Regions from separate parts of the Megasphaera sp. SC8-1 genome, predicted to be linked through region 1. Evidence: riboswitches for the same ligand, from Rfam matches in the RefSeq annotation. Region 1 holds a riboswitch; the other holds the start of a gene.
What was found. Region 1 has a riboswitch for FMN ahead of NOS26_RS02055 (bifunctional 3,4-dihydroxy-2-butanone-4-phosphate synthase/GTP cyclohydrolase II). Riboswitches for the same ligand answer to the same signal wherever they lie in the genome.

Region 1 (6,921 bases):
ACTTTGACGTTGACCTTATCTCGCACTTTCAAAAAATCATTTACATCTTTGACATACTCATTAGCGACTTCAGAAATATGTACGAGACCCACTTTCTTATCCGGAAGTTCTACGAATGCGCCAAACTTTGTGATTCCTGTAACGGTACCTTCCATCACACTGCCTACTTCGATTGTCATGCTGTTTCAATTTCCTCCTTGTAATATCAGCATTATTGCTAAACGTATACAGCCATTATACTCATAATCACTAAAAAATTCAATCATCAAAATACAAAATATAGCGATTACGGCTTATAAGGAATTTCATCGGGCTTGGCCAATCCAAACTGTTCTCGCGCTTCCTTGGCGATTTCATCGGGATCATTCAGCTCGTCACGCCGCTCCCGGAGCCGGAGGTTCTCATCCCGCAAGGTCTGTTCCTGCTGCAAAGTCTGATTCATGTCCTCATGGATTTCCCACAACCGGTAAAGGCGGATGCCGATGAGATAGAACCCGGCAATGATGATGGCCATGAGAAAAAGATTGTACCAGCTCAATTGCCGAAGCCGGATGAGCAGGCCAGGACGGCGCTTCCGGCGAACCTTGCGGCGCTTCTTCCGGCGCCCAGGCTGGCGATACTGCTTGGTTTCCACCCAATCACCCTTTCTAAGAACAAGAGACTGAAAAAGTCTTACCTTATAGTATACCGTGCTTTAAGCACAAGATAAAGTTTTTTTGCAAAATTCCTTTTAAAATGGGCAGAGGTTATATATAATAGAGGCACGACATTTTGTATCTTATTCCGAGGGGGAACACTTATGCATTACGAAAAAATCACGACAGAAATCCTGGAAAAATTAAAGGCCATCGTCGGCCCGAAGAACGTCGTCACCGACGCCGATGCCATGCAGCCTTACTCCCATGACGAAGTGACCGATCCGGCTTATCACCACATGCCGGAAGCCGTCGTCTTTGCCGAAACGGCACAGCAGGTCAGTGCCATCATCAAATTGGCCAACGCCTGCCACTTCCCTGTCGTCCCCCGCGGGGCCGGCACAGGCCTGGCTTGCGGGGCTGTCCCGGAATACGGCGGCCTCGTCTTGTCACTGGAAAAGATGAATAAGATCCTGGAAATCAATGAAAACGGACTCTATGCCGTCGTCGAACCGGGCGTGCGCACGTCAGACCTGCAGGAAGCAGCCGAAAAGAAAGGCCTCTTCTATGCCGGCGACCCGTGCAGCGGCGATTCATGCTTCATCGGCGGCAACATCGCCACCAACGCCGGTGGCAATAGGGCTGTCAAATACGGGACGACGCGCCACCAGGTCTACAGCGTAGAAGTCGTCAATCCGACAGGGCGCATCGTCAACCTCGGCGCGCGGCTGCAGAAACAGTCGACAGGCTATTCCCTGGACCAGCTGGTCATCGGCTCGGAAGGGACCCTGGGCATCATCACCAAGGCCACGCTGAAACTCCTGCCCAAGCCGAAATACGCCTTGGATCTGCTGGCCATCTTCGACGACCGCCGCCAGGCCATGGGCGTCGTCACCAAGATCATCAAAGCCGGCATCACGCCGACGTGCGTTGAATTTATGGACAACATCACCATCAAGTCCGTCGAAAAGTACCTCAATGAAAACCTCCAGGGCAGCGACAACGGCAACTACGTCATCGTCGAAGTCGAAGGGACCAGCGAAGACGACCTGGACGACAAAGCCGTCGTCCTCGACGAAGTCTGCACGGAAAATGGCGCTTCGTCAGTTCTCGTCGCCGACCACAACAAGATTTGGCAGGCCCGCAAGGCCTTTGCCGAAGCCGTCCGTGCCGAAAGCCTCATCGTCTGCAAAGAAGACGTCGTCGTCCCTGTCGACCAGGAAGCAGCCCTCCTCGATGAAATCCTTCGCCTGGCCCAGAAATATAACTTGGTCACCCGCATCGCCAGCCATGCCGGCGACGGCAATATCCACTTGAACATCCTCAAGAACGAAGATGCCACCTATGAAGACTGGGACCAGCGGGTCAAGGCCAACCAGCAGGAACTGTACAAGTTCATCTATGCCCACGGCGGCCGCCTGTCCGGCGAACACGGCATCGGCTATAAGCGCAAGCACTTGATGGAGGAATTTACCGATCCTGGCGAACTGGAAATGATGAAAGCCATCAAGAAGGCCCTCGATCCCAACGACATCCTCAACCCGGGGAAAATCTTCGACGTCGAGTAACTTGCAAAAATAGCGGCTACCGTGTATAATACATAACAGAACTGAATAAGACATATATCTTCAGGGCAGGGTGAAATTCCCGATCGGCGGTATAGTCCGCGAACGCTACGGCGTAGGAGCCACTGGCTCGTGATTTGGTGCAATTCCAAAACCGACAGTATAGTCTGGATGGAAGAAGATGTGGCGTGCTGCGCTTGCAGCCTGCCTTTCCTTGCATGTCAAAGCCCTGTGCCACTGGCCAGGGCTTTTTTGATACCATTCATAAAACTGATAAACAGACTTTAAGGAGGTCTTTATTTTGACTACAGAAAAACGTAAATTCAACACCATCGAAGAAGCACTGGAAGAATTGCAGGCCGGCCATATCATCATCGTCACCGATGACCCGGACCGCGAAAACGAAGGCGACTTCATCTGCGCCGCCCAGTACTGCACGACGGAAAACATGAACTTCATGGCCAGCCACGGCAAGGGCCTGATCTGCATGCCTATGAGCATCGAATATGCCCATAAACTCGGCCTGCCCCAGATGGTCAGTGAAAATACAGACAACCATGAAACAGCCTTCACCGTTTCCATCGACCACGTCGACACGACGACGGGCATTTCCGCTGTCGAACGCGCCCTGACGGCCCGCAAATGTGTCGAAGAATCGGCTCGTCCCGAAGATTTCCGCCGTCCTGGCCACAACTTCCCGCTCATCGCCAAACGCGGAGGCGTCCTGACCCGCAATGGCCACACAGAAGCCACGGTCGACCTCATGCGCCTGGCAGGGCTCAAACAAGTCGGCCTGTGCTGCGAAATCATGGCCGATGACGGCACGATGATGCGCACGCCGGACCTCTGGAAAATCGCCGATAAATACGGCCTGAAATTCATCACCATCCACGACCTCCAGAACTACTGCCGCCGCCACGACAAACACGTCATCCGCGAAGCCGTCGCCAAGATGCCGACGAAGTTCGGCGAATTCAAGATCTACGGCTACATCAACGACCTGACCGGCGAACACCACGTCGCCCTGGTCAAAGGCGAAATCGGCGATGGCAAGAACCTCTTGTGCCGTGTCCACTCCGAATGCCTCACAGGCGACGTCTTCGGCTCCCGCCGCTGCGACTGCGGCGAACAGCTGGCATCTGCCCTGACGCAGATCAACGCCGAAGGCCGGGGCATCCTCCTCTACATGCGCCAGGAAGGCCGCGGCATCGGCCTCATCAATAAACTCAAGGCCTATGTCCTCCAGGAACAGGGCTACGACACGGTCGAAGCCAATGAAAAACTCGGCTTCGCACCGGACCTTCGTGAATACTGGATTGGTGCCCAGATTCTCCAGGACATGGGCGCCAAAGAAATCCGCCTGCTCACGAACAACCCGGAAAAAGTCTACGGCCTCGAAGGCTTCGGAGTCGAAATCGTAGAACGGGTCCCCATTGAAATGAAACCGCAGAAATTCGACGAATTTTACTTGGAAACGAAAAAGAATAAAATGGGCCACATCCTCCCCCATCTGCATTAAGAGCGAGGAAAAAAGGCGCTGTCCCATGAAGACAGCGCCTTTTTTAGTGGTTCGTGGTTCGTGGCTTTCCTTATAGGAGAGCTGTCAGCGAAGCTGACTGAGAGGTTGCTCTTTCAGCATGTGGTTCGAAGTTTGCAGAGCTTGCCACGTGCAAGCCTCTACAGATGTGACGCCTCGGGAATTTCTACAAACTCCGTACTACAAACTATAAAGTAAAAGGAACCTAGCATGATGGCAGAAACCTTCATACAACACACTCTCCTATTGCAGCAAAGTGAATTTATCCTTTCGGTAATCGATGAGGCCTTCTTTCTTCATCTTGCTCAGTTCGGCCGATAAGGCGCTGCGGTCTACGGAAAGGAAGTCGGCCATCTGCTGGCGGTTGAAGGGCAGGCTGAACGTGGCCTTGCCTTTCTTGCGGGCCAGGTCGGACAAATAGAGGACGATTTTCTGGCGCGTCGACCGCTGGGTCAGGTAGCGTATCTTTTCGGTCAGGAGACGGTTCTTTTCGGCCATCATGGCCAGGAGGTTGCTCATGAAGCGGGCCTGGGCTGGCGTCAGCACCTGGCCGGCATGGAGGACGTTATCGACGTGGACCTGCATGATGACCGTATCCGACGCGGCCACGACGTCGACCGTAGCCAGTGACTCAGGCAGACAGGCAAAGGCTTCGCCAAAGAAGAAGCCCGCCGGGATCTGGGACAGGATATTGCGATTGCCCCAGTAATCTTCCTGGATGATATGGACGGCGCCGTCCAGGACCAATCCGATATAGGGGACAGTATCGCCGGAATAAAAGAGAAATTCCCCTTTCTGATACTTTTTTTTGCGCACCTTCAAGTGCTCCAGGAGCGGCAGGACATCGGCTTCAGTAATACCACAAAAAAGCGGTGATTTTTTGATAAGGGAAAGATAGGGTTCCATTGGAAAACCTCCCGAAAAAAGATAATAGTTGGAAAAACAACAGCTTATTCCTCCTCCATGAGATATACTGAGACCATAAAAGGTCCAAGATTATTGATTCATCATCACTGCGGAGGAAACTATGATACGTAAAATTATACAGATTGATTCAGAAAAATGCAATGGCTGCGGCGCCTGCGCCACGGCCTGTCACGAAGGAGCCATCGCCATGGTCGACGGTAAAGCCCGTCTCATGCGCGACGACTACTGCGACGGCTTAGGCGACTGCCTGCCTCACTGCCCGACAAATGCCATCACCTTTATCGAACGCGAAGCCGTCGCCTACGACGAAGAAGCCGTCAAGAAGCATATGGCCGCCCAGGGAAGGGTCTACCGTGGCCGCTGCCCGGGCAGCCAGGCACGCAGCCTCGAACCGGCAGAAACAGTCCCGGCAGGCACGCCCGACATGCCATCGCGCCTGAGCCAGTGGCCGGTCCAGCTGAAGCTGGTCCCGCCCCATGCGCCTTACTTCAACGGCGCCAGCCTGCTCATCGCCGCCGACTGCACGGCCTATGCCTACGCCCGTTTCCATGAAGACTTCATCAAAGGGCGCATCACCCTCATCGGCTGTCCCAAACTCGACGACATCGACTACGCCGAAAAATTGACAGAAATCATCCGTCAGAACGATATCCAGGACCTCACACTGGTCCGCATGGAAGTCCCGTGCTGCGGCGGGCTGGAAATGGCCGCCAAAAGAGCCCTCCAGCAAAGCGGCAAGGCGATTCCCATGAACGTATACACCATCAGTTTGGATGGGAAAATAAAGGCATAGGAAAAGGAGCTGCCCTTGTAAGGCAGCTCCTTTCCGTGGTCCGTTTGGCGTGGTTCGTTTACTGAAGAAATCCCACATTTAGCGACAAACGAGCCACGACCCACGGCAAACGAAAAAGCTGTCCGCAAGGACAGCTTTTTTCATTTTACACGTTCCATTCTTCTTTGAGTGTCGACAGGCACATGAAGGTCTGCGACGAGGCGACGGTCGGGATTTCGTTCAGGACCTGCATGAGGAAGTGTTCCAGGTCATCTGGCGTCTTGACCAGGACTTTCAATAAGTAGTCAAAGGCGCCGACGACGTGATGGCATTCCAATACTTCCGGGTACTGGACGATTTTCGAGCGAAATTCTTCGACATCGCCAGACCGTTCGAGGTTGACCATGATGAAAGCCGTCACGTTATAGCCGGTCTTGCGGCGGCTTATCTTGGCACCGTAGCCTTCAATGATGCCGTTGTGTTCCATCTTGCGGATACGTTCGGCAACAGCCGGGATGGACAGGCCGACGACCTTGCTGATTTCCGTAGCCGAAGCCTTGCCATTGTGTTTGAGTATCGTTAAAATTTTGTCATCAATATGATCCATATGTAGATACTACCCTCCATAGTTCTTAAATTTTACATATCTATTATCTTACAAACGAATGAAAAAGTAAATAGACTTAAAGATATTAATTTTTCTTCTGCTATACTTTTTACTTCTATGGAGTCGGGTTTATTCTGAAAAATGAAAATCACCGTTCAGATCGGAAAAATTATCCTTGAATCCCTGAGTCATATAGACGGCATTATCAGTGCCCGTGATTTCACAGTCGACGCCTTCCATGCTGTTCACCAGCTCCATCCCTTTCTGCGGCCCCAGGACGAAGACGATGGTCGTCATCATGTCGCTGAGCATGCCGGCATGGGGTACCGATCCGTCGATGATGATGGAATCGCTCATGACGCCGGACCGGGCCGGATAACCCGTGCGAGGATCGAAGATGTGGTGGTAGCGGACGCCATCCTGGATGAAATAGCGTTCGTAGTCGCCTGACGTGGACAGGGCCTGGTTCTCGATGGATACGATGCCCAGGAAAGCCTTATCATCGTCAGACCGGGGATGCTTGATGCCGATGCGCCAGGGCTTGCCTTTACTCGTCTTGCCGACGGCATACATCGAGCTGGCGCCGAGATTGATGAGACCGCTTTCAATGTGGTGCTTTTCATAGATCTTACGGATTTCGTCGACCGCATAGCCTTTGGCGACACCGCCCAAGTCGATGGCCATACCTGCTTTCGCCAGCATGACGCTGTGGTCTTCCGGCCGCAGGAGGATGTCCTTATAGTTGACCTTCATCAAGGCCCGGGAAATCTCATCGGCTGAGGGTACGTGCTGGTCGTCATTGCCGATGCGCCACAAATTGGTCATGACGCCGACCGTGATGTCCCATTCGCCCTGGCTCTTGGCAGAATAATCCTTGG
Region 2 (6,921 bases), on a different contig from region 1:
AGGGCGATACGGCCATCAGCATCGCCCTGAAGCACGTCCAGGACGACATCCCCTTGCCGACCAAGTACAACCGCCGCATCCCGCGGCTCGTCGAACAGGTCATCCTCAAGGCCATGGCCAAGAACCCGGACGACCGTTTCCAGTCCATCGGCGAGATGATGTCGGAACTGCGCCTGTCCCAGGGTTTCATCAACACCAACGGCGCCCGGCCGATCATCAGCAAGGGCCCGTATAACTTCGGTACGCAGAAACTGCAGCCTATCAAGGAAAAGGACCTGCCCGAAGACGAACCTCCGGAAAAGAAGAAGAACCCTTTTACGCGGTTCATGGATTCTATCAGCAATCATTCTCAGAAAACCATCATCATCGGTATGCTCGGCGTCTTCCTCGTTGCCTTTGTATGGGCCTTCTTTTCCTTCGGGAATTTTTGGAGTACTGAAGACATTACCGTACCGGATGTGACGGGTAAGCAGGTAGAAATCGCCAAGAAGATCCTCAAGGATAAGAAGCTCGACGTCTCCGTCAAGGAAGTGGAAAGCGACGAAGTGCCAGTAGGCGAAGTCGTTTCCCAGACTCCGTCCGGAGGGGCTGTCGTCAAGGCCAACCGGACCATCTACCTGACCGTCAGCAAGGGCAATAAGGGCGAAGAAGTCCTCATACCGGACCTGCGGAGCCTGACCCTCGACGAGGCCGAAAAGAAACTGAAGGAAATCGGTCTGTCTGTCGGCAAGGTGCGCTACAAAGAGAGCGCCCAGTATGCGGATGGGACCATCATAGACCAAGATCCGGAATCGCCGAAGAAAGTCGAAAAGGGGACGAAAGTCGACCTCGTCGTCTGCCGTAAGAGCGAAGCGGAAAAAGAAGCCGAAGCGGCTAAGAACGAAGCGCCCAATACGAGCGGCATGAGCCTCGATGCGGCTGTGAAAGCCCTGGAAAGCGCGGGCTACTCCGTCGGCAGCGTATCCAACCTCGATTCGTCGAAGGATAACTCTCAGGCTGTCGTTACGGGCCAAACGTCGGAAGACGGCAAGGTCGTCAACTTGTCCGTTGAATATCCGTCGTCCCAGAGCAGCCAGAGTTCGCCGTCGAGCAGTTCCGGCGGCTCCGATGGCAGTGCCAATAACCAGGAACCGGCCGGGACGCCCCATTATGGGACCGTCAATATCAGCGTACCATCCGGCGCTTCCAGCCAGCATGTCCAGATCGTCGTATCCGACGACAACGGCTCGCGCGTCGTCTATGACCGCAGCCAGGCCGGTGGCGATAACATCTCCAAGAGCGTCAGCGGCACGGGCAAGACGAGAGTCAAAGTCTATATCAACAATTCATTAGTACAGGATCAGTACATCTAAGGGGAGGAACATGACAAAAGGACGCGTCATCAAGAACTATAACGGGTATTATTATGTCGATGTCGGCCGGGAGAACCTCGTCGAATGTCGCCGCCGCGGCAAATTGCTGAAAGCCAAGATCCTCGTCGGCGACGAGCTGGAAATCACCGAGCTGGGCCAGGATAAGGGCGTCATCGAAGCCCTGCTGCCCCGGCGCAACCAGATCCGCCGGCCGGCGGTGGCCAATATAGACCAGCTGCTGGTCATCATGGCGGCCCAGTCGCCGGACCCGAACCGTTTCCTCGTCGACAAGATGCTCATGACCTGTGAATACGGCGGCATCCATCCGACGCTGTGCTTCAATAAGTGCGACCTGGACCGGGACACAGCCGAAGCCTATAAAGCCTTTTATGAACGCTGCGGCTATGACGTCTATCTCGTGTCGGCCAAGACCGGCGAAGGCCTGGATACGCTGCGGGCTCTCCTGCCGCACCGCATGACGGCCTTTGCCGGCCCGTCGGGCGTCGGCAAGTCCAGCCTGCTGTCGCAGCTCCTGGGGCGGAAGGACTTGTCCGTCGGCGCCGTCAGCGAAAAGATCAAGCGCGGCCGCCATACGACGCGCCATTCGGAAATCATGCGCCTCGACAGCGACACGTACGTCGTCGATACGCCGGGCTTCAGTGCCCTCGATTTCGAGCACCTCGACCCCCGGGAAGTCCTGCGCTTGTTCCCGGATATGCTGCCATACAGCGGCGGCTGCAAGTTCTCATCGTGCCTGCACCTGTCCGAACCGGAATGTACGGTCAAACAAGCCGTAGCCGACGGCCATATCCAGGCCGAACGCTACGATACATACTGTAAGATACTCACTTCCATTGCAGAAAGGAAACGATAGTCATGGTAACCATTTGCCCCTCTATATTGTCGGCTGATTTTTCCCGCCTGGCCGAAGAAATCCAGGACGTTGAACGGAAGGGGGCCGACTGCATCCATCTCGACTTGATGGACGGCCATTTCGTACCGAACCTGACCTTCGGCGTACCGGTCATCAAAGCCCTGCGCAGCTGCACGAAACTGCCTTTCGATGCCCATCTCATGGTCGAACATCCGGAAACCTATATCGACGGCCTGGCGGCTGCCGGCGTCCAGTACGTCACGGTCCATCAGGAAGCCTGTGTCCACCTCGACCGGGTCCTGCAGCAGATCCGCGAAGCAGGCATGAAAGGCGGCGTCGCCCTCAATCCGGCGACCCCCGTATCTTCCTTGTCCTGCGTGGCCGGGCAGTTGGATATGATCCTCATCATGAGCGTCAATCCCGGCTTCGGCGGCCAGAAATTCATCCCCTATGCCGTCGATAAGATCAGCCAGGCAAAAGCCCTCCTGGAACAGGCCGGCAATACGGCGGCCGTCATCGAAGTCGACGGCGGCGTCAATGCCAAGACTGTCCAGGCCGTCAAAGACGCCGGTGCGACCTTCCTCGTCGCCGGCAGTGCCGTCTTCGGAGCTGAAGACCGGGCCGCAGCCATTGCGTCCTTACGATAAGGACTTGTATTTCTTCCTTGCATGTGCTAAAATCATACATGTAGTTCAAGTGAATAAGGATAGTCTTTGAGGCAAGGTGAGAAAGCGGCGCTTTCAATTCCTGACCGGCGGTGACAGTCCGCTAACCCGCAAGGGTTGAACCGATGCAATTTCGGTACCGACAGTACAGTCTGGATGGGAAAAGACGACAGATTGTGTTTTTGTTGCGCTCAAAAGGCTATGGGAATCTTACGTCCATAGCCTTTTTTTGTTTCACTTGCCAATCTGAAAAGAAGGGAAGGAATACATTGGAACCGGCAGAGTATATGAAAAAAGCCCTGGACTTGGCAAAGACCGCCCTGGGCTATACGACACCTAACCCGGCTGTCGGCTGTGTCATCGTCAAAGACGGTGAAATCGTCGGCACGGGCTATCACCATAAGGCCGGCACGCCCCATGCGGAAGTATGGGCTTTGCGTGAAGCCGGCGAACGGGCCAAAGGAGCGACGGTCTATGTGACTCTCGAACCGTGCGCCCATTACGGACGGACGCCGCCCTGCGCCCGGACCCTCGTTGAAAAGGGCGTCGGCAAAGTCGTCATGGCCATGCTCGACCCGAACCCTTTAGTCGCCGGCAAGGGGGCCGCGATCCTGCGGCAGGCGGGCATCCCCGTCGAAGTCGGCCTCCTGTCGAAGGAAGCAGCCCAGCTCAACGAAGTCTTCATCAAGAACATGATGGTCCAGAAACCGTTCATCGCCATCAAATTGGCCCAAAGCCTCGATGGCCGCACGGCTTCGCGGACGGGGAAATCCCAGTGGATCACCAATGACTGGGCCCGTAGTTACGGGCACTACCTGCGCTCTATCTACGACGGCATCCTGGTCGGTATCAATACGGTCCTGACCGATAATCCGCTCCTGACCAGCCGCATCGACCGGCCCGGCCAGGACGCACCGCATCAGCCTGTACGCGTCGTACTGGATACCAAAGGACGGACACCTTTGAATTCACTCGTCGTCACCGATAAGACGACGCAGACCCTTATCGTCACGACGTCTTTGTGCCCCGTAGAGAAGATGAAGGCTTTGAAAAACGCCGGCGTCCGCGTCATCCTGGCTCCGCTCCAGGACGGCAAGACCATCTACTTGCCTGACGCCTTGCAACTCCTGCATGATGAAGGACTGACCAGCATCCTCGTCGAAGGCGGCAGCACCGTTCAGGGCAGCTTCTTCGATGCCCGCCTGGTCGATAAGATTTACGCCTTCGTAGGCGACAAGGTCATCGGCGGGACCGGCGCATTGCCGTCTGTCGGCGGCTGCGGCGTCGACGAACTCGACGAATGTATGCCGCTGTCCTACGATTCGGTAGAGCTCCATGAAAATAACATATTGATTACGGCATATAATGCCAACAGGGAGGGTGCCTATGTTCACTGGCATCATTGAGGAATTGGGGACGATTACCCATATGGACCGCCGCCCCGATTCCATCCGCCTGACCATTCAGGCGCACAAAGTATTAGAAGGCACGCAGCTTGGCGACAGCATTGCCGTCAACGGCGTCTGCCTGACCGTTACGGATATGACGGATTCGACCTTTTCGGCCGATGTCATGCATGAAACCATGCGCCGTTCGTCGTTCAGCACCATCAAGAGCGGCTCTAAAGTCAACCTCGAACGGGCCATGCAGGTCGGCGGCCGCCTGGGTGGTCACATCGTCAGCGGCCACATCGACGGCGTCGGCCATGTCGCCCGCATCGCGACGGACGGCATTGCCCGGGTCATCACCATTTCCATCCCGAAGGATATGGAACCGTTCATCGTCGAAAAAGGGTCCATCACCATCGACGGCATCAGCTTGACCGTCGTATCCGTCGGCAACAGCCAATTTTCCGTTTCCATCATCCCCCATACCATGGCCAATACGACCCTCATGGATAAGCATCCAGGGGCTATCGTCAATTTGGAAACCGATGTCATCGGGAAATACGTCCATAGCTTTACCGTCGGTCATCCGTCGCAGGCTTCTTCGGGCCTGACGATGGAAAAACTGCTGGAAAATGGATTTTAACATAATTATTTCAGAATAGGAGTGTTTTACAATGGTACAAGTCAAAGAAGGTAAATTAATCGGTTCTGGTGCGAAATTCGGCATCGTCGTCGCACGTTTCAACGAATTCATCTGCAGCAAGCTCCTCGGCGGCGCTTATGACGCTCTCCATCGCCATGGCGTCGATGACGCAGATATTACGACAGCCTGGGTCCCGGGTGCTTTTGAAATCCCCCTGATCGCCCAGAAAATGGCCGAATCGGGCAAATACGACGCCGTCATCTGCCTCGGTGCCGTCATCCGCGGCGCTACCAGCCACTATGACCTGGTCTGCGGCGAATCGGCTAAAGGCATCGCCCAGGCATCCCTCAAAACGGGCATCCCCATCATGTTCGGCGTCATCACGACCGAAAACATCGAACAGGCTATCGAACGGGCTGGCACAAAAGCCGGCAACAAAGGCTTCGACGTCGCCACCAGCGCCATCGAAATGGTCAACCTTATCAAAGAATTATAAGAGACTGACGTTCATCGTTTGTCGAAAAGCACGCCGTTTGCAGTCCGCAGTCCGCGGTTCGCTCGGACTCAGATGCGACGTACCGTCACGACAGACTCAGGATTGTATTACGACCATTTGCTGTCCGTCATAAATTCCGTGATAGATGCCATCAGTCACGGCGGGCTCGCTGCACGCGAGCCCCTACGCACGAGCCTGCGGCTGTGAATTATTAAATATCGCCTGTATGCGATTTCGTAGGGGCGTCCGTGCGGGACGCCCGCGCGAATCCTGGGGATATCCCGAATTGTATTTGTGCGGAATTTCAACGAACGCCAAACGAACCACGAAAAGGGGCTCGCCGCAGTGTGCGGCAGTCCCTTTTTTTGTGCGGTCACTAAGCTGGGTAGGGGCGCCCACGTGAATTATGTCATTAGCCTAGAACGTATTTGTGTCGCCTTGCGAAGCACGAGCTGCTATGTTATATTGAAAATAAACATGTATGCTCGAACCATTATTCATTAGGAGGTGCGCGATGGGACTTTACTTAAATCCATGAGCAGAAGCGTTTCTGGAAGCCGTGAATTCTGAAATTTACGTCGATAAGACTGGACCACTTCAAACATCAAACACGCAACATCAAACAATGAAACAAAAGAGATTGTGCATAATGGCAGAAGCCTGTGTGTGACAATCTCCTTCCTGTACTTTGTTGGCTGGATGTGGTAAAATGTTACAAGATTATGTAGGCTAACAGACGTGAAATTTTATAAAGGAAAGGGACGCTGCTCGTGAGTTCACTCGCCATTTTGATTTTGACAAAAAACGAAGAAGACAACGTCGTCGATGTTGTCGAGAATGCCAAGAAATGTACCGATGAAGTACTGATCATCGACTCTGGGAGTACCGATAAGACTGTAGAACTGGCCAAGGCCCATGGAGCCAAGGTCTGCTTCCGCGCCTGGACCGATGATTTTGCGGCCCAGCGCAATTTCGCCTTAGAACAGACAACAGCCGACTGGGTGCTCTACCTTGATGCTGATGAACGCCTGAACGATGAATTGATTGGCGATATCCAGCGCATCATCGCCGACGGAAAAATGGATACACAATATGCAATTACGCGTAAATCCGTCGCGTTTGGCGTTACGTTTAACCACGGCGTCCTCGACCCGGATCACGTGCGGCGCATGTTCCCGCGGACGACCGTAAAGTGGGTCAATAAAGTCCATGAACACCCGGAATGTGACTTGCCGGATAAACGCTTGAAAGGTTACATCGAACATCATACCTATCGTGATTGGCATGAATGGGAAGAAAAACTCTGCCTGTATACGTCCATCTGGGCCGAAGACGCCTATAAGCGCGGCAAACGCACTTCCATGCCGGGTATCCTCATGCACAGTATCGGCGGCTTCTTCAAGATGTTCGTCCTTCGCAAAGGCTTCCTGGACGGCGGCATCGGTTCCTATCTATGCTGCACCCACTTTTTCTACACCATGTTGAAATATTTGAAATTGCATG

Region 2: linked by a shared signal. The riboswitch ahead of ribD (bifunctional diaminohydroxyphosphoribosylaminopyrimidine deaminase/5-amino-6-(5-phosphoribosylamino)uracil reductase RibD) and the one ahead of NOS26_RS02055 (bifunctional 3,4-dihydroxy-2-butanone-4-phosphate synthase/GTP cyclohydrolase II) in region 1 are both predicted to bind FMN.

Annotation. Positions count from the first base shown of each region.
Region 1 is NZ_JANFQH010000006.1:143,246-150,166, forward strand. It holds gene NOS26_RS02040 (S1 domain-containing RNA-binding protein) at 1-179, opposite strand, end outside; gene NOS26_RS02045 (septum formation initiator family protein) at 287-634, opposite strand; gene NOS26_RS02050 (FAD-binding oxidoreductase) at 800-2,203, shown strand; FMN riboswitch at 2,256-2,387, shown strand; gene NOS26_RS02055 (bifunctional 3,4-dihydroxy-2-butanone-4-phosphate synthase/GTP cyclohydrolase II) at 2,502-3,719, shown strand; gene NOS26_RS02060 (Crp/Fnr family transcriptional regulator) at 3,981-4,643, opposite strand; gene NOS26_RS02065 (ATP-binding protein) at 4,765-5,457, shown strand; gene NOS26_RS02070 (Lrp/AsnC family transcriptional regulator) at 5,603-6,043, opposite strand; gene NOS26_RS02075 (FAD:protein FMN transferase) at 6,173-6,921, opposite strand, start outside.
Region 2 is NZ_JANFQH010000032.1:72,828-79,748, forward strand. It holds gene pknB (Stk1 family PASTA domain-containing Ser/Thr kinase) at 1-1,352, shown strand, start outside; gene rsgA (ribosome small subunit-dependent GTPase A) at 1,363-2,226, shown strand; gene rpe (ribulose-phosphate 3-epimerase) at 2,229-2,873, shown strand; FMN riboswitch at 2,932-3,063, shown strand; gene ribD (bifunctional diaminohydroxyphosphoribosylaminopyrimidine deaminase/5-amino-6-(5-phosphoribosylamino)uracil reductase RibD) at 3,161-4,297, shown strand; gene NOS26_RS10215 (riboflavin synthase) at 4,278-4,922, shown strand; gene ribE (6,7-dimethyl-8-ribityllumazine synthase) at 4,954-5,418, shown strand; gene NOS26_RS10225 (glycosyltransferase family 2 protein) at 6,207-6,921, shown strand, end outside.